3 regions of the Micromonospora sp. CA-259024 genome follow, and region 1 is predicted to be linked to each of the others. Evidence: riboswitches for the same ligand, from Rfam matches in the RefSeq annotation. Region 1 holds a riboswitch; each other region holds the start of a gene.
What was found. A riboswitch is a leader RNA that binds a small molecule or an ion and turns the genes downstream of it on or off. The one in region 1 is predicted to bind S-adenosylmethionine.

Region 2: linked by a shared signal. The riboswitch ahead of ACQEUX_RS25195 (aminotransferase class V-fold PLP-dependent enzyme) and the one ahead of ACQEUX_RS15210 (ABC transporter substrate-binding protein) in region 1 are both predicted to bind S-adenosylmethionine.
Region 3: linked by a shared signal. The riboswitch ahead of thrC (threonine synthase) and the one ahead of ACQEUX_RS15210 (ABC transporter substrate-binding protein) in region 1 are both predicted to bind S-adenosylmethionine.

What each region holds. Positions count from the first base shown of each region.
Region 1 covers NZ_JBNJND010000001.1:3,484,779-3,491,013, forward strand. The annotation lists gene ACQEUX_RS15205 (amino acid transporter) at 1-1,918, shown strand, start outside; SAM riboswitch class IV at 2,006-2,117, shown strand; gene ACQEUX_RS15210 (ABC transporter substrate-binding protein) at 2,390-3,253, shown strand; gene ACQEUX_RS15215 (amino acid ABC transporter permease) at 3,293-4,078, shown strand; gene ACQEUX_RS15220 (amino acid ABC transporter ATP-binding protein) at 4,075-4,818, shown strand; gene ACQEUX_RS15225 (Na+/H+ antiporter) at 4,847-6,235, opposite strand, start outside.
Region 2 covers NZ_JBNJND010000002.1:1,238,795-1,245,029, reverse strand. The annotation lists gene ACQEUX_RS25205 (HD domain-containing protein) at 1-560, opposite strand, end outside; gene ACQEUX_RS25200 (FUSC family protein) at 667-1,902, shown strand; gene ACQEUX_RS25195 (aminotransferase class V-fold PLP-dependent enzyme) at 1,916-3,166, opposite strand; SAM riboswitch class IV at 3,237-3,357, opposite strand; gene ACQEUX_RS25190 (PrsW family intramembrane metalloprotease) at 3,381-4,853, shown strand; gene ACQEUX_RS25185 (hypothetical protein) at 4,872-5,039, opposite strand; gene ACQEUX_RS25180 (GroES family chaperonin) at 5,133-5,471, opposite strand; gene ACQEUX_RS25175 (AI-2E family transporter) at 5,630-6,235, shown strand, end outside.
Region 3 covers NZ_JBNJND010000002.1:1,262,871-1,269,105, reverse strand. The annotation lists gene ACQEUX_RS25305 (alpha/beta fold hydrolase) at 1-1,110, shown strand, start outside; gene ACQEUX_RS25300 (ABC transporter permease) at 1,110-1,976, shown strand; gene ACQEUX_RS25295 (DUF4232 domain-containing protein) at 1,986-2,687, opposite strand; gene ACQEUX_RS25290 (ArsR/SmtB family transcription factor) at 3,104-3,409, opposite strand; gene ACQEUX_RS25285 (DMT family transporter) at 3,500-4,462, shown strand; SAM riboswitch class I at 4,530-4,665, shown strand; gene thrC (threonine synthase) at 4,677-5,963, shown strand.

The DNA.
Region 1 (6,235 bases):
CCGGCTGCGGGAGTGGCTGCTCGACGCCGGCTCGGAGCAGGCCGTGCGGCACCCGGGCCCGCACCGGCGTCCGCCGGAGCACCGGCGCCACCCGTGGTGGAAGGTGATGTGCCTGACCGGCGTCGACTACTTCTCGACGCTGGGTTACCAGCCGGGCATCGCGGCGCTGGCCGCCGGGGCGCTCTCGCCGCTGGCGACCCTGGTCCTGGTGCTGGTGACACTGCTGGGCGCACTGCCGGTCTACCGACGGGTGGCGGTGGAGAGCCCGCACGGCGAGGGCTCGATCGCGATGCTGGTGCGCCTGCTGGGCTACTGGCCGGGGAAGTTGCTGGTGCTGGTGCTTCTCGGGTTCGCGGCCACCGATTTCATCATCACCATCACCCTCTCGGCCGCCGACGCGACCGCGCACATCGACGAGAACCCGTTCTGGCCGAGCGGGCTCAAGGGGCACGAGGTGCTGCTCACGCTGCTGCTGGTGGCGCTGCTGGGCGCGGTGTTCCTCAAGGGATTCACCGAGGCCATCGGGATCGCCGTCGTCCTGGTCGCGGTCTACCTCGGGCTGAACGCGGTGGTGATGGTCGACGCGCTGTGGCGGGTTGTGACGCACCCGAGCGCGGTCGGAGACTGGGCCACCACGCTGACCACCGGGCACGGCGACCCGTGGATGGTGGTCGGGCTGTCGCTGCTGGTCTTCCCGAAACTGGCGTTGGGCCTGTCGGGTTTCGAGACCGGGGTGGCGGTCATGCCGAGCGTGCGAGGTGACCCGCAGGACTCGGAGGATCGCCCGCTGGGCCGGATCCGGGGCGCACGACGGCTGCTCACCACCGCTGCGGTGATCATGAGCGTCTTCTTGATCACCAGCAGCGTGACGACCACCGTGCTGATCCCGCCGGAGGCCTTCCAACCGGGCGGGCCGGCGAACGGCCGCGCGCTGGCCTACCTGGCACACGAGCACCTCGGGGAGGTGTTCGGCACGGTCTACGACCTGTCCACCATCGCCATCCTCTGGTTCGCGGGGGCGTCGGCGATGGCCGGGCTGCTCAACCTCGTGCCCCGCTACCTACCCCGCTACGGCATGGCGCCGACCTGGGCCCGAGCCGTCCGGCCGCTGGTGCTGGTCTTCACCGCGGTGGCGTTCCTGATCACGGTCGTCTTCGAGGCCAGCGTGGACGCGCAGGGCGGCGCGTACGCCACCGGAGTCCTGGTGTTGATCACTTCGGCGGCGACGGCGGTGACGCTCGCGGCGGTGCGGCGGCGTCAGCGCGGACGCATCATCGCGTTCGGCGCCATCGCGGTGATCTTCGTCTACACCACGCTGGCGAACGTGGTGGAACGCCCCGACGGTGTCAAGATCGCGGCCTTCTTCATCGGCGGGATCATCGTGATCTCGCTACTCTCCCGGCTGTCTCGGGCCTTCGAGTTGCGGGTCGACCAGGTCGAGCTGGACCCGGCCGCGGCCCGGATGATCGATGAGCGCGCCGGACGGCGGATTCGCCTCATCGCTCACGAGCCCGACCACCAGGACGAGGCCGAATACCGCGCCAGGCTGGCGGAGGCCATGGCGGACAACGACTTCCCCGACGACAGCGACGTCATCTTCGTCGAGGTCCACGTCACCGACCCGTCGGACTTCGAGACCGAGCTGATGGTCCGCGGCAGCATGGTGGACGACCGCTTTCCGGTGCTCAGCCTGGCCAGTTCCTCGGTGCCCAACGCGCTCGCCGCCCTGCTGCTGGAGATCCGTGATCGGAGCCGTCGGCGCCCACACATCTACTTCGAGTGGACCGAGGGTGGCCCGGGCCGCAACGTCCTGCGGTACCTGGCGTTCGGGCAGGGTGAGATCGCCTCGGTCACCCGGGAGATCCTGCGTCGCCAGGAGCCCGACCGGCGCCGCCGGCCACACGTGCACGCCGGCTGACCGGTGGGCCGGGCACCCTGTCGCGGACGGTGAGCGTGGTCATAACCACTGGACGACCCACCCGTTCCTGCTGTTAACCTCGGCCCAGGTCATGAGCGCCAGCGCGAAGCCCCGGCTCGCTGGCCGGCAACCCTCCTCCGCGGTGGGGTGCCCCGGGTGAAGACCAGGCACCGGCACGACGTCGGTGCAAGCGTGGCCTGGCACCCAGGTCAGCACAGACCCGGGAGAACCATGCGCATCCTCAGCACCGCCCCACCGACCGACGTCGCGGAGCCCCGCGCCGGTCGCCCCTCGCCGGCACTGACCCGGCGACGGCACGTGGACATGATGCGAATGTGCAGCGCCGCCTGTCGCGGCACCACGCACTAGCGCAAACCTCTTCCCGAACCCCCTTCACCGGTACGCCCATCGGGCGCACCGTCGGCGACGCACGCTCGTGCGCGCCGAGACGCGACCTTTTCGGAGACACCCGTGCGATTTCTTCCTGCCCTGACCCGCGCCACCGCCCTGGGCGCGGCCGCGATCCTGGTCGCCACCGCGCTCACCGCCTGCGGCGACGACAGCTCGTCCGACGCCACCGCCAACCCGTACGGCCTGGCGCAGCCGGGCGTGCTGCGGGCCGGCACGCTGACCGACGCCCCGCCGAACGTGTACCTCAAGGACGGCAAGTTCACCGGCTTCGACAACGACCTGCTGACCGCCGTGGCCGGCAAGCTCGGCCTCAAGGTCGAGTTCGTCGGCACCGACTTCTCCGCGCTGCTCTCCCAGGTCAACAACCGCAAGTTCGACGTCGGCAGCTCCTCGATCACCATCACCGAGGCGCGGAAGAAGACCGTCGACTTCGGCAACGGCTATGACTTCGGCTACTTCGGCCTGGACGTCCCGGCCGGCTCGCCGATCACCGGCTTCGACCAGCTCGCCGGCAAGCGCGTCGTGGTGGTGCAGGGCACCGTCCAGGACGACTACGCCACCGGCAAGCAGCTCGACCCGGTGCGGGTGCCGGACTACAACGGCGCGATCAACCAGCTCAAGGCCGGCACGGCCGACGCGTGGATCGCTCCGGCGGAGATCGGCGAGAAGTCGGCCACCGACAGCAACGGCAAGATCACCGTGGCGGCCAAGCAGCTCAGCCCGGCACCGACGGCGTACGCCGTCGCCAAGGGCAGCGACAAGCTGCGCGAGGCGCTGAACAAGGGCCTCGACGAGGTCATCGCGGACGGCACCTGGAGCCGGTTGCAGGCGCAGTACTACCCGGGCCGGCCGATCCCGGCGGACTTCAAGCCGGGCAGCGGAACGGTGCCGGCGCCGTCGGCGTCCGCGTCGGCCGCGTCCTGAACCGGTGACGAGCGAGCAGGGCGGTAGGAGAGGCGACCGATGGATCCGTTGAGCACCCTGTGGGAGACCTTCTTCGACTGGGACGCGATGCGCGAGGCGCTGCCCGAGATGCTGACCGTCGGGTTGCCGAACACGCTGATCCTGGCGGTCTCCGCCGCCCTGCTCGGCTCGGTGCTGGGCCTGCTGCTCGCCGTCGCCGGCATCTCCCGCAGCCGGTGGTTGCGCTGGCCGGCGCGGGTCTACACCGACGTGTTCCGGGGGCTACCGGCAGCGGCGACCATCCTGCTGATCGGCGTCGGGTTGGCGCCACTGGGCATGCAGGTCTGGGGACCGGACCCCTACCCGCTGGGAATCCTGGCGCTGTCGCTCATCGCGGCCGCGTACATCGGGGAGATCTTCCGCTCCGGCATCCAGTCGGTGGAGGCCGCCCAGTTGGAGGGCGCCCGCGCGCTCGGCTTCTCCTGGGCCGACGCGATGCGACTGGTGATCATTCCGCAGGGCATCCGGCGGGTGCTGCCGGCCTGGGTCAACCAGCTCATCGCGCTGATCAAGGACTCCAGCCTGGTCTACTTCCTCGGCCTGGTGGCGAGCCAGCGCGAGCTGTTCCGGATCGGGCAGGACTACGCGGCCACCACCGGCAACGAGTCGGCGCTGCTACTGGCGGGGCTCTTCTACCTGGCACTGACCGTCCCGCTGACGCACGTCGTCAACTGGATCGACCGGCGGCTGCGCAACGGTCGGCCCGCCACCGCACCGTCCGACGAGGACGACGAGGACGACAGCCCGTCGGCGCTGTCCGCCACGACGGAAGGGAACCGGCGATGACCACCGGCACGACCACCTCGGTCAGCCTCGACGTACGCGACGTGCACCTCGCGTTCGGCCCGAACCGGGTGCTGCGCGGCGTCGACCTCACGGTGCCGCGCGGCGCGACGGCCTGCGTGATCGGCCCGTCCGGGTCGGGCAAGTCCACCCTCCTGCGCACCATCAACCGACTGATCGAGCCGGATCGCGGCGACGTGCTGCTGGACGGGCGCAGCGTCCTGAGCGACGACCCGGACGCGCTGCGGCAGCGGGTCGGCATGGTGTTCCAGCAGTTCAACCTCTTCCCACACATGAGTGTGCTGCGCAACGTCACCCTCGCGCTGCGCCGGCTCCGCAAGCTCGGCGAGGACGAGGCGGAGTCCGTCGCCCGGGCCCAACTGGAGTTGGTGGGCCTGGCCGCCAAGGCCGACGTGCGACCCGCGCAGCTCTCCGGTGGTCAGCAGCAGCGGGTGGCGATCGCGCGGGCGCTGGCGCTGCGGCCCGAGGTGATGCTCTTCGACGAGGCGACCTCGGCGCTCGACCCGGAGCTGGTCAAGGGCGTGCTCGGAGTGATGGCCGACCTGTCCGCGGCGGGCATGACCATGGTGGTGGTCACCCACGAGATGGGCTTCGCGCGGCAGGTCGCCGACACGGTCGCCTTCATGGACCGGGGCGTGGTGCTGGAGGCCGGCCCACCCGAGGCGATCTTCGAGCGGGCCGGGCACCCTCGGCTTCGCCGGTTCCTCGCCCAGGTGCTCTGAGCCGCGCCGGCCGGCGCGCCGCTGACGATCACTCGTTGGGCCCGCGTCCCAGCAGCCGGATCTCCTCGTTGTCCAGTGCGGCCTGGATCTCCTGCAGCACAAGGTCGTCGATCTCCCGGTTGTCCCGCAGGCGGGTGACCTCGCGCCGCTTGTGAGCGAGGACGCGAAGGCGCAGTTGGCGCTCCAGGCGGCGCTCCTCGGCGGTACGCCCGCAGCTCTCGTCGACGTCCTCCAGGTGCCTCTGGTACTCGGCCTGCAACCGCCGCACCGACTCCTCCCGGGCACCGATCTCGGCGGCGATCTGGGGCAGAACGGCCAGGCCTGCCTCGGTCGCCCGCCGTCGGGCGTGCCGGGCCTCCTCGACGCGTTCGGGGTCGCCGGCCAGCCGGGCCCAGCGCACCACCAGCGGCAGGGTGGTGCCCTGGAGAAGCATGATGAGGATGATCACCAGTGCGGTGACGAAGATGATCAGGTCGCGTTCGACCACCGGTCGACCGGCGACCGTCACCGTCGGGACGGCCAGTGCTGCGGCCAGCGACACGGCGCCCCGGAAACCGGACCAGCCGGCGACGGTTCCCACCCGCCAGTTCGGCGGCCCCTGGCCCGGGTCCGTGATCCGGCGGCGCCGCAGCCTCGCGGTCTGCGCGGTCAGGTAGACGAAGGCAAGTCGGGTGCCGAGGACGACCAGGGTGACCACCAGCACGATCACCAGAGCCCGCTGGGGTGAGGTGCTGGTGATGCCCCGCACCGCCCGGGGTATCTGCGTGCCGAGCAGAACGAACAGCCCACCGTTGATCAGGAACGTGGAGAGGTCCCAGAAGGCGTACGCCAGCACCCGGGACCGGGCGCGGATCACCCGTGGGCCGGCGTAGGACAGCACCAGACCCGCGACCACCACGGCCAGCACGCCACTGGCGTGCACCAGATCGGCGAGCAGGAACGCGGCGAACGGCGTCAGTACACTCAACGCGCCCTCGCGCAACGGGTCGTCGAGCCGCTTGCGGACCAGCACCACGGCGGCCCCGACCAGCAGACCGGCGACCACACCACCGACACTGGCCCCGACGAACTCCTCGCCGATGCCCAGCATGCCCGGCTGTGCGGCGCCGGTGAGCAGGCCCACGGTCACCGCGAAGATCACCAGGGCCGTACCGTCGTTGATCAGGCTTTCCGCGTGCAGGGTGGTGAGGAGTTTGCGAGGCAGCCGTTTGGCCAGGCCGGTGACCGCGGCGGCGTCGGTCGGTGCGAGAACCGCGCCGAGCACCCAGGCGGCGGCGGGGTTCACCCCGAACGCCTGCGCGGTGAACGACACCGTGACCATGGTGAGCACCACCAGCACCACGGCGAGCAGCCCGATCACCGGCAGGTTGGCCCTGATCTCGCGCAGGCTGATGGTGAGGCTCTCCCGGTACAGGAT
Region 2 (6,235 bases), on a different contig from region 1:
CGGAACAGCGCGGGCAGCGCCAGCAGCCCGGTCAACACCGCCGCCCGCCCGGCCCGGAAGGCCGGCTCCGGCACGTGGGCGTACTCCCGTCGGACGGCCGCCGCGTAACGGTCGTACGTGGCCGGCGGCGTGGCCAGCACGGAGAGGTCCGCGTCGCAGAGCAGGGCGCCGTCGCGGTCGTCCGGAGCCACCCTGTGTCCGGCGGTGAGCAGCACCAGTCGGCGTACCTCGGCCACCGCGGGCGCCGGTACCCCGAGCCCGGTGAGCACGCTGTCGGCCAGCGCGGCGCTGTCCCGTTCGTTGGCGTCGCCGGTGGCCCGAGGGTCGTAGACCGCGTCGTGGCACCAGACCGCCAGCCGGACCAGATCGGCCCGGTCGGTCAGCCCGGCGTGCTGGTCCACCACGTCGAGCACGGCGGTCAGGTGGGCCACCGTGTGGTAGTGCCGGTGCGGCTCCCGCCACCGGGCGAGCAGCTCCTCCCCGGCCCGGGTCACCTCCGGTCCGGGCTTCGCGCCGGCATCCCGGGCCGCAGCCCGCCACCGGTCCAGCAGATCAACCACGGCCCGAGTCTGCCGCATCCGGCCGCAACGCGCGGCGCGGGAGGATTCAGCGGGGCCGCCACGGGTAGTCGCGCCCATGGCCGCGGCTCGGGACAAACGACCTCCGATGGTGCGGCGTGCCCCACTGCGCGAGGGCCTGGTCGACATCGACGGCGCACGGATCGCCGAAGCCACCGAACAGCTGCGCCATCGCGGCCGCGCCACCCTGCACGACCGGCTGCACCGGGTACGGATGGCCGGCGGACTCGCCGTGCAGGCCGGGCTGGCTGCCGGGCTCGCATACCTGATCTCGCACAAGCTGCTCGGCAACCCGCAACCGGTGTTCGCGCCGATCTCCGCGGTCGGCACCCTGGCCGCGTCGGTCGGCCAGCGGTTCCGCCGGACCGTGGAGTTGATCGTCGGGGTGGGCATCGGGGTGTTCATCGGCGACCTCCTGATCTACCTGCTCGGCACCGGCGCGTGGCAGCTCGGCCTGGTGGTCACCGTGGCGATCCTGCTCACGATCTTCGCCGGGGCGAGCGTGGCGATCGTCATCCAGGCGGCGGCCACGGCCGTGCTGATCGTGACGCTGAGCCCCTCCACCCAGAATCTGGAGATCCCACGCTTCGTCGACGCGTTTCTCGGCGGTGGGATCGCGCTGCTGGTCACGGCGGTGCTACTGCCGCTGAACCCGCTCCGGGTGATCAACCGGGCCGCCCGGCCGGCGCTGGACCTGCTCGCCACCCAACTCGACGTCACCGCCGACGGCCTGCGCAAACGGGACCGCGCCAGCATCCAAGGGGCACTGGATCGGCTGCGCGACAACAAGGAGGAACTGGCCACGTTGGGCGAGGCGATCGAGGGGGCGAAGGAGACCGCCACCCTCTCACCGGCCCGCTGGCACCGCCGCGACGAGCTGACCCACTACGCGGAGGCGGCCGACCCGATCGACCGGGCGATGCGCAACACCGGCACGCTGATCCGCCGGTCCGTCACCCTGATCGAGGACGAGGAACCGGTGCCCGACCCGATGCCGGACGCGATCGCTCACCTCGCCGAGTCGGTCCGGCTGCTCAAGCACGAGTTCGCCGTCGGCGAGGAGCCGGAGAAGGCTCGGGAGCGGTCCCTGCGGGCGGTCAGCGAAGCCGGCCGGGCGTACGGCGCCGGGGTCGGCTTCTCGGGCAGCGTGGTGGTCGCCCAGATCCGGACCACCGCGAGCGACCTGCTGGTGGCCTCCGGGATCGAGCAGGAGGAGGCGAACCGGTGGATCCGCACCGCCTTCGGGGAGCAGGAGCGGCCGGTCGGTGAGCCGGCCGAGCCCGGCGAGCCGCCGAAGCCGCCCACCGCCCCGCCGGTCGGCTGAACGAGGGCGCGTCTCAGCCCAGCTCGGCGAGCGCGGCGAGCAGCCGGTCCACCTGAGCGTCCGTGCTGCCCAGGCCGATGCTGGCGCGCAGCGCGGTGGGCGGCAGGTCCCGTCGGCCGGTACGCCCCGCCGCCTCGGTGAGCAGCCGCCGGGCCAGCGGGTGGGCGCAGAACAACCCGTCGCGCACGCCGATCCGGTGCTCGCCGGCCAGCCGGGCGGCCACGTCAGCGGAGTCCCATCCGGCGACCACGAACGAGACGATGCCGACGCGGGGCGCGTCCGGGCCGAAGGTGCGCAACTCGACGACGTGCGGCAGGGCGGCGATGCCGGTCCGCAGCCGGGCCAGCAGCGCCTGTTCGCGGGCGGCCAGCGCGGACCGGTCCGCCTCGTCGAGCGCCGTACACACCGCGGCCAGTGCCACCGCGCCGAGCAGGTTCGGGGTGCCGCCCTCGTGCCGTGCCGCTCCGCTCGCCCAGGTCACATCGTGGGTGGCTGGCCCGACGTGGCTGGTGGCGCCACCACCGGCCAGGTACGGCGGGGCGGCGTCCAGCCAGTCCGCGCGACCGATCAGCACCCCCGCGCCGAACGGCGCGTACAGCTTGTGGCCGGACACGGCCAGGTAGTCGACGTCGAGCGTGAGCAGGTCGACCGGGGCGTGCGGGGCGAGCTGCGCGGCGTCGAGCACGATCCGGGCCCCGTGCCGGTGGGCCACCCGGGCCAACTCGGCGACCGGCCACCGCTCACCGGTCACGTTGCTCGCACCGGTCACCGCGACCAGCACCGGCAGCGCCGGGCTGCTGCCCCGGCGCAGCTCGGTGAGGGCGGCGGCGAGGTCGCGTACCGCCCCGTCCGGATCGGTGGGCACCGGGAGCCGGACGGAGCCGCGCGGCCAGGGCAGCAGGTTGGCGTGGTGCTCGGAGGCGAAGGTGACGACGGTCGTGCCGGCGGGCAGCGCTCGGGCCAGCAGGTTGAGCGCGTCGGTGGTGTTGCGGGTGAAGATCACGTGGTCGTCGGCGCGGGCGCCGAAGAAGTCGCCGACCGTCTGCCGCGCCTGCTCGTACGCGAGGGTGCAGCGCCGCGACAGCGCTCCCGCGCCACGGTGCACGCTGGCGTACCAGGGCAGCAGCTCGGCCACCGCGTCGGCGGCGGCCCGCGCGCACGGCGCGCTCGCCGCGTAGTCCAGGTTGATCTCGCCCGGTACGCCGAGAACGTCGAGCGGCCGCGACGGGGCCGCCGCGGGCGCGGCGTCGAAGCGGGTGGGCAGTGCGGGAACGAGAGTGACGGACACGCCGGAACCTCCGGGGTCAGGGACCCCGGGTGCACAGTCGGGACGGGGTCCGCGCTTGCCCAGCACGCCGATCGGGCTGGGCCCGGTCATCACCCGGGGCACCCCACCGCGAACTCGACGAGGGTTGCCGGCCAGCAAGCCGGGGCTTGATGCTGGCGCTCGTGACCTGCCGGCAGCATAGCGGCTACCGATGCGACCGAACCAGCCGGCAGCGGATGGCTACGCTGACCGCATGGCCGACACCCCGCCCGGTTCACCTCCGCCGTCGTCGCCCGCACCCACAGCCCCGTCCGTCGGCGAGGCGCCCCGGATGCCGCTGCGCCGACTGGGCTGGCGGCGGTTCCTGGTGCTGGCCGGGGTGGTGCTGTTCATCGCCGCCTGCGCGGTGTTCATGGTCTTCACGCTCGGCCAGTCGCTCGGTGTGCAGGCCCTGCTGATCGGGGTGGTCGCCGCCATCCTGCCGGTGCCGGTGCTGGTCGCCTGCTTCCTCTGGCTGGACCGGTACGAACCGGAGCCGCTGAAGTATCTGATCTTCTGCTTCGCCTGGGGGGCGTTCGTCTCCACGGCGGCCTCGCTCACGGTCAACGACTTCGCCGCCAACCGCTTCGCCGACTGGGGCCTGCCGTCCGCGCTCACCGGGGTGCTGGTGGCGCCGTTCATCGAGGAGCTGACCAAGGCCCTCGGCCCGATCCTGCTGCTGGTGTTCCGCCGCCGCGAGTGGTCCGGGATCACCGACGGCCTGGTCTACTGCGGGCTCTCCGCGATCGGCTTCGCCATGGTGGAGAACATCCTCTACCTGGGCGGCTACGGCTATGCGACCGGCGCCGACCGGTACGGCCCCGCGACCGGCACGCAGCAGGTCATCGCGATCTTCATCGTCCGGATCCTGCTGTTCGGGTTCGCCCATCCGCTTTTCACCTCGATGACCGGTGTGGGGCTGGGCATCGCCGCCCGGACGGCCGACCGGCGGGTCCGGGTGCTCGCCCCGATCGCCGGCCTGCTGCTGGCGATGATGCTGCACGGCACGTGGAACCTGCTGCCCACGCTGACCCAGGCCACCGGGGAAGCGTTGATCATGCTGTACGGCTTCCTGGGCCTGATGGTGCCGGTCTTCTTCGGCATGGTGGGGCTGGCGATATGGCTGCGCGCCTGGGAGGGGCGGCTCACCGAGCGGACCTTGCCCGACTACGTACGCGCCGGCTGGCTGAGCCCGCCGGAAGTGGCCGCGCTGAGCAGCCTCGGCAGGCGGCACGCGGCCCGCAGTTGGGCCCGGCGGGTGGCCGGGGACGGCGGCGTGCGGGCGATGCGCGGCTACCAGTTCGCCGCCACCCGGCTCGCCCTGCTGCGCGACGGGACGCTGCGCGGCCTGGACCGCAAGCCCGCCGAACAGGAGCGGACCGCCCGCGAGGAGCGGGAGCTGCTGGACGCGATCAGCGCGTACCGGTCGTTCTTCGTGGGCCGGGATCCGCAGGCCCCGGCGGGAGTCTGGGACGGCAGCCGCTACCACCTGCGCTTCCCCGACGGTACGCAACGCCCGGTTGCCGCGCCGGACGAGCCGGTGGTGCCGATCCCGGTGGTGCTGGCCCCTGCTCCGCCTCCGGTGGGGTATCCGCCGCCCGGCTGGCCCGGCCCGCGGCCGGCGGCGCCCTGGCCGCCCGCCTGAGGGCTGGCGGCCTGCCGCTCAGGCCAGCAGGGAGGTGAGGAAGTCACCCAGGCCCTGGAACATCGCGATCAGCCCGGCCCCGATCGCCCTGAACATCTGCGCGGCGCCGTCCGGCCGGAAGGCCATGAAGTAGATCAGGAACGCGACACTGCCCCAGGTCAACAGCTTCTTCACGAATACCGGCATCGTCCCTCCCCAGGGCCACGGTCGCCGGATGGCTTCCCGTCGTGCGGCTGGGCAAACGGTGCGCGGTGGGGCCTGCTGGCCGGGGAGGGTGCGTCAGAGGTAGAGGCCGGTGGGATCGTTCTCGATCCGCTCGGCGGCCACGGCGTGCACGTCCCGCTCCCGCAGCAGCACGTACCCGCGGCCGTGCAGCTCGACCTCGGAGCGGTCGTCCGGGTCGAAGAGCACCCGGTCGCCGGAGACGATGGCGCGGACGTTCGGCCCCACCCCGACGGCGGTGGCCCACGCGAGGCGCTTGCCCACCGCGGCGGTCGCCGGGATGACGATGCCGGCGGTGGAGCGACGCTCGCCCTCGCCGCCCTCCATCCGTACCAGCACGCGGTCGTGCAGGAGGCGGATCGGCAGGCCGGCGTCGAGATCCTGGTCGGCGGTCACGACGCAGACGCTACCGTGTCGCCGACGGCCGATCGCCGGTGGTTACGCCTGTGGCCGTGGGGGCAATGTGTGGCGGAACTGCCCTACGGTGTCGGGAACGGACGTATGCTGTCCGACCTGTCGCCGTGGGCGGGCCGTTTCTCTGCCAGGAGGTGCGCTTGAGCCGCTTCGAGTGGGTACGCGGGCGGCTCCGCCGCGCCTACCAGTCGGGACGGGAGTCGGTTCGCGCCAGTCAGGACACGCCGAGCGACGCTCCGGAGCCGGCCCGGGTGGCCTCACCCGCCGTGCCGGGGCCAGCCGCGTCACCGAGCGCCACGGTCGTCGGCGCGGAACCTCCGGTGCGCCTGCACAGCTCCACCACCAGTCGGGACGACGCCGACGTGCCGCACGGGCTGCGGATCGCCGCCGCCTGGTGCTGGCGACTGATCGTGATCGGCGTGGTGGCCTGGGCCCTGCTCATGGTCGTCAGCACGGTCAAGATCGTGATCATTCCGCTGGCCGTCGCGCTGCTGCTCTCCGCGCTGCTCGCGCCGGCGGTCGGCTGGCTGCTGCGGGCCCGGCTGCCTCGGTCGCTGGCCACCGCGGTGGTGTTGGTCGGCGGCCTGGCCGCGGTGATCGGCACGCTCACCCTGGTGGTCAACGAGTTCATCCGGGGCGTGCCAGAGCTGAGCCAGAAGTCGTCCGAGGGCGTCCGGCAGATCCAGAACTGGCTGAAGACCGGCCCGTTGCACGTCTCCGACAATCAGCTCGACAACTACATCACC
Region 3 (6,235 bases), on a different contig from region 1:
ACGGTGGCGGCGGACGGCGCGGTCACCCTGCCCACGGTCAGCGGTGAGCCGATCCCCACCACGGCGACGATCTGGCGCTGGGTGCTCGCCGGTCTGCTGGCCGCCATCGCTATCGGCCTCGTCGTGGTCGTCGCCGTGGTCCGTCGCCGGCACCGCCGCCAGGACCGGTCGGTGCATCCGGAGTACGCGGACACCCCGCTGGCCGTGCGCGCACTGCGCAAGGAGTACGCGGACGGCTTCGTCGCGGTGTCGAACGTGGACTTCGAGGTGCACCCCGGTCAGGTGGTGGGTCTGCTGGGGCCGAACGGGGCCGGCAAGACCACCACACTGCGGGTGCTGATGGGGCTGACCCAGCCGACCGCCGGGGAGATCTACGTCTTCGGTCGCCGACTGGTGCCCGGCTCGCCGGTGCTCTCCCGGATCGGCGCCCTGGTGGAGGGGCCCGGCTTCCTGCCGCACCTGTCCGGTCTGGACAACCTGAAGGCGTACTGGCGGGCTACTGGACGGCCGTGGGAGGACGCGCACTTCGACGCGGCGCTGGAGATCGCCGGGCTGGGCGACTCCGTGCACCGGAAGATCAAGAACTACAGCCACGGTATGCGCCAGCGCCTCGCGATCGCCCAGGCGATGCTCGGACTTCCCGAGCTGCTGGTGCTGGACGAGCCGACCGACGGGCTCGACCCGCCGCAGATCGCCGAGATGCGCCGGGTGCTCCAGCGCTACGCCACGGACGGCCGGGCGGTGCTGGTCTCCAGCCACCTGTTGGCCGAGGTGGAGCAGACCTGCACGCACGCGGTGGTGGTGAACAAGGGCCGGATCGTGGCGTCCGGGCCGGTGGAGGAGATCGTGGGCGAGTCGCCGAGTGTGCTCTTCGACGTCACCGACCCGGTCGCGGCGCGGGCGGTGCTGGACCGACTGCACGGGGTCCGGGTGTTGCCGGAGAGCGACGGCCAACTTGTGGTCGACACCAATGGCACGGCCCGCAGCGAGGTGGTGGCCGAGCTGGTGCGCGCCGGCATCGGAGTGGATCGGGTGGTGCCCCGGCGGCGCCTAGAGGACGCGTTCCTCGCCCTGGTGGGCGAGAACTCTCGGGGAAGCGGTGACCGGTGATGGTTGTTTCCGATGCGGGTGAGGCCCGGGGCTACCGGCCGTCGGCCACCATGCCGTTCGCCGCGGAGTTCCGCCGGCAGGCGTCCCGGCGGCGTACCCAGCTGGCGCTCGGTTTCATGGTGCTGCTGCCGCTGATCATCCTGATCGCGTTCCAGTTCAACTCCGGTGGCGACGACGACAACGGCAACAACGAGTTCGCCAGTCTGGTCGAGCTGGCCACCTCCGGCGGGCTCAACTTCACCCTGTTCTCGATTTTCGTGTCGGCGTCGTTCCTGCTGGTCGTGGTCGTCGCGCTGTTCTGCGGCGACACCGTGGCCAGCGAGGCGAGCTGGGGCAGCCTGCGGTACCTGCTGGCGATTCCGGTGCCCCGGGCCCGGTTGTTGACGGTGAAGCTGGTGGTCGCGCTCGCGTACTCGGGACTGGCCCTGCTGCTGTTGGCCGGCACCGCGCTGGTGGCCGGCACCCTGCGCTACGGCTGGTCGCCGCTGCGCAGCACGGTCGCCGCCGAGCTGGAACCCACCGAGGGGTTGCTCCGGTTGCTGGCTGTGCTCGGCTACCTGGCGGTCGTACTGCTGGTGGTGGCCGGGCTGGCGTTCCTGCTGTCGGTGACCACGGACGCCGCGCTGGGCGCGGTGGGTGGTGCGGTGTTGCTGTGGATCCTGTCCAGCATCCTGAACCAGATCACCGCCCTGGGTGCGCTGCGGGACTTTTTGCCCACCCACTTCAGCGACGCCTGGCTGGGGCTGCTCTCCACCCCGGTGCAGACCGACGACGTGGTGCGTGGCTGCATCTCGGCGATCAGCTACGCGACGCTGTTCTGGGGGTTGGCGTTCTGGCGCTTCACCCGTAAGGACATCACGTCGTAGCCGCTGGTCTCACAACCGGCTGTCGGGCGGGCTCACTGACGACGGCACCGCGCTCGGCGCCGGCGGCGGGGCCGGTCGCGTCGGCACCGGCGTGGACGGGTCGGCCTTCTTCCAGGCGCTGACGCCGATCCGGCCGGTGTTGCCCAGGTCGACCGGCCCGTCCGGGTCGACCTCCGCGGCCGGCTGCCCGGCAGCGGGTGCCACCGTCAGAAACTCCCCGTTGGTGGCGACCACGGTCGAATCGGTGACCAGGTTGCGCCAGAGCAACACGGCGGTGGCCCGCTCGTTGGGAGCGAGGGTGACCGGCCGGGGTGGCTGGTCGAAGCCGGAGGTGATCTCCTTGGCGCCGTTGACCACGCGCAGCATGACCGGCTCGCGCTGCTCGTCGAACACGTGCGGCACCGGGTACCCGTTGAGCTGGTAGGGGCGGTCGCCGCAGTTGACCAGCTCCAGGCCGAGGGCGCGCAGGCCCATCGCGGCGTCCGACCCGGTCGACCGGATCTGGACGCCGGACGCCGGGCACGAGGCCAGCGGGTCGGCACTCGCCGGCGTTGTGCTGGATGCGGCCGGCGGCCGGCTCGGGCCGTCCCCGGCCTGGCCCCGATGGTCGGCCGGAGTGCATGCACCGAGCAGGAGAGCCGCCGCGCCCGTCGCGCCCGCCGCGCCCGCCGCGCTGATCCGGCGCCATGCCGCCGCGTCCTGGGAGATCATCCGCCGATCCTCGCCCATGCAGGCGTCCCACCTCCGACCGGCCCCTGTAGAGCTGCCCCAGATGTGGGCCGGCATCACTGCCCCGCCACGCCTCGATCCTGCCGCCGAGTCGATGGGGCCACCCCTCCCGGTGTGCCTTTGGAGCTGAATCGTCTACGACATCACCTGGCAGGTGGGCCGGATCATTTCTCGGCATGTCAGCCATTCGCCCCGCATCTGGGGCAGCTCGACAGGCCGTACGGGAAGGGGTGAGCGCCCACTGTGCGTCGGTGACCGGTACGGCTGCCTCCCAGGCTGCTCGCCACCGTCGTGCTGACCCCAGCGTCGTTTCCGGCAGGGAGCTTCCCGCGTGCGCCGGTGACCGGGCCCACCCGGCCGGCGTGGGGCTCGCGGTCGGCGAACGGGAGCGGTGCGGGTCAGGCCGGCGGGCGGGGGGTGAGTACCGCGTCCAGTAGGCCGGGGTAGAGCTTGTCCAACTCGTCGCGGCGGAGTCGGACCAGACGGCTGGTGCCGGCGGCCCGGGTGCGGGTCAGGCCCGCTTCGCGCAGCACCTTCAGATGGTGGCTGCGGGTCGCCTTGGAGACGCCGAAGTCGAAGCTGCCGCAGGCGGACTCACCGCCCTGGGCGAGTGCCCGGACGATCTGCAGCCGCACGTCGTCGGCGAGTGCGGCCAGCACGGTGGTGACCGGTACGGCAGTCAGATCGGGTTCGTGCGGCTCCATGTGACCAGTGTAACCCTTGTTCGACAATTATCGAACAACACCCTATGGTCGAGTCGCTGGTTCGACGATATTCGAACATTGGAGTTGACGATGCGATCCCGTGCCGCCGCCTATCCGCTGCTCGCCGTGCTCGGCTGGGGAGTGATGTTCCCGGTCCTGGCCAGCGCGCTGACCCGGGTCGATCCGCTCAACCTGACCACCGCCCGTTACCTGTTGGCGGCCGGCATCCTGGTCGCCATCCTGCTGCTCCGCGAGGGTGCCGGCGCGCTGCGGCACGGCGGCCGGGCGGTCGAGGTGGTGGTGCTCGGCGTGGTCGGCTTCGCCGGCTTCAACGTGTTCACCAATTTGGCACTCGCACACGCGGCCCCGCAGCAGATCGCTCTCTTCGTGGCCACCACGCCGGTGATCACCCAGCTCGTCCGCTGGGCCCGTGACGGCGTACGCCCGAAGCCGCTTCTGCTGGCCCTCTCCCTGGTGGCGCTCCTCGGCGTCGGCCTGGTGATCACCCGCGGGAGCCTGGCCGGTCTCGGCCAGTTCGGTCTCGGCGGCCTGATGATGATCGGTGCCGTGCTCGGTTGGGGCATCTACACGCACGGTGCCAGCCGATTCGGCGAGTGGTCACCGCTGCGCTTCACCACCCTGACCGCGCTCGCCGGTACGGCCGCCATGCTGGCCGCGAGCATCGGCGCCGACGCCGTCGGCTGGCAGCACGCGCCGGCCGCCGCCGACCTCGCGGCGGTCGCTCCGCAATTGGCGTACGCCGTGATCGTGGGTGCCGTGATCGCGGTCCTGGCCTGGAACACAGGCGTGCAGCGACTCGGCGCCGCCAATGCCGCGCTGTTCATGAACCTGGTCCCGGTGACCACCTTCGTGGTGCAGATCGCCCGCGGCTACCGGCCGGAGCCCGTCGAACTGGTCGGGGCCGCCGTCACCATCGCCGCGCTGGTCGCCGCGAACCTCGCCACGCGGGCACGGCCGTCGTCGCCGCCCGGAGCGACGGCGGTCACCGACCCGGTCGCGGTGGTCGACCCGGTGGCGGTGGCCACCCGCTGACCCACTTCCTGGGATGCCCGGTGGAGGCCACGGGCACGGTTGCCTAGACTCGACGGCACAACTGCATACCTCATCCAGAGGGGCTGAGGGATACGGCCCGACGACGCCCCGGCAACCACCCCGCGCGCTCACCGCTGAGCGACCCGCGGGGCAGGTGCCAATTCCGTCCCCGCCGCAGGGTGCGATGCGGGGAAAGATGAGAGGACTCCTCGACATGACGTCGACGCTCGCCGCCTCCGGCATCGACACCTCCGCCAGCCCCGCCCGCGCCCTGGTCTGCCGCGCCTGCTCGGCCCGCTACCCGCTCGCCGCCCAGCACGCCTGCTACGAGTGTTTCGGCCCGCTGGAGGTCGACTACGACACCGCCGCACTGGCCACGGTCACCCGGGAGCAGATCGAGGCCGGCCCGCAGAACATCTGGCGGTACGCCGCGCTGCTTCCCGCAGGTCAGGACCCGGCCAGCCGGGTCACCCTCGACCCGGGGCTGACCCCGCTGGTGGCGGCCCCGCACCTCGCCGCCGAACTGGGCATCACCGCGCCGCTCTGGGTCAAGGACGACAGCGCCAACCCCACCCACTCGTTCAAGGACCGGGTCGTGTCGGTGGCGCTCACCGCCGCGAAGGCGCTCGGCTTCACCCGGTTCGCCTGCGCGTCGACCGGTAACCTGGCCAACTCGGTGGCCGCGCACGCCGCCCGCGCCGGGGTGCCCTCGGTGGTCTTCATCCCCAGCGACCTGGAACAGGGCAAGGTCATCACCACGGCCGTCTACGGCGGCGAACTGGTCGCCATCGACGGCTCCTACGACGACGTGAACCGGCTCTGCGGTGAGCTGGTCGAGACCGACGAATTCGAGGACACCGCGTTCGTCAACGTCAACGTCCGGCCGTACTACGCGGAGGGCTCCAAGACGCTCGGCTACGAGGTGGCCGAGCAACTCGGCTGGCGGATCCCGGCGCAGGTGGTCATTCCGATGGCCAGCGGCGAACTGCTCACCAAGATTGACAAGGCGTTCTCCGAGCTGGTCGAGATCGGCCTGGTCGAGGCACCGGACGGCGGCTGGAAGGTCTTCGGCGCGCAGTCGGCAGGCTGCAACCCGATCGCCACCGCGCTGCACGCCGACACCGACACGATCACCCCGGTCAAGCCCACCGGCATCGCCAAGTCACTCAACATCGGCGACCCGGCCGCCGGCCTCTACGCGCTGGAAGCGGTCCGCCGCACCGGCGGTTGGATGGAGTACGCCGACGACGACGAGATCCGCGCCGGCATCCGCCAGCTCGCCCGCACCACCGGGGTCTTCGCCGAGACCGCTGGCGGGGTGACCGTGGCGGTGCTGCGCAAGCTGGTCGAGTCCGGTCGGCTCGACCCGACGGCGGAGACCGTCGTGTTCAACACCGGCGAGGGCCTGAAGACCATCGACGCGGTGGCCGGTCAGGTCGGCCCGACCCACCACATCAAGCCTTCCCTGCGCGCCGCCCGCGACGCGGGCCTCCTCGGCTGAGCCCTCGCGGCCGCCACGCCACGCCCCGCCGCTTGGGGGACGGGGGATCGCCCGGATGGGGGATCGGGTGGATCCGCCGGGTAACTGGCTTTTCGCAGTGAGTGTGGAAAACCCGCCGCTACGGACTTGACGGCAGGAACCGGACGGCGCAAGATGCTCCGTGCGGGAGGGCATTTCGCCGAAGACTTTTGAAGTTCTTGCGACCCAACGCCGGAGGCGTTGTGCGAGTGTCCCTCCCGACCACGTCCGATCGGGCCAGCGAATAATTCGCT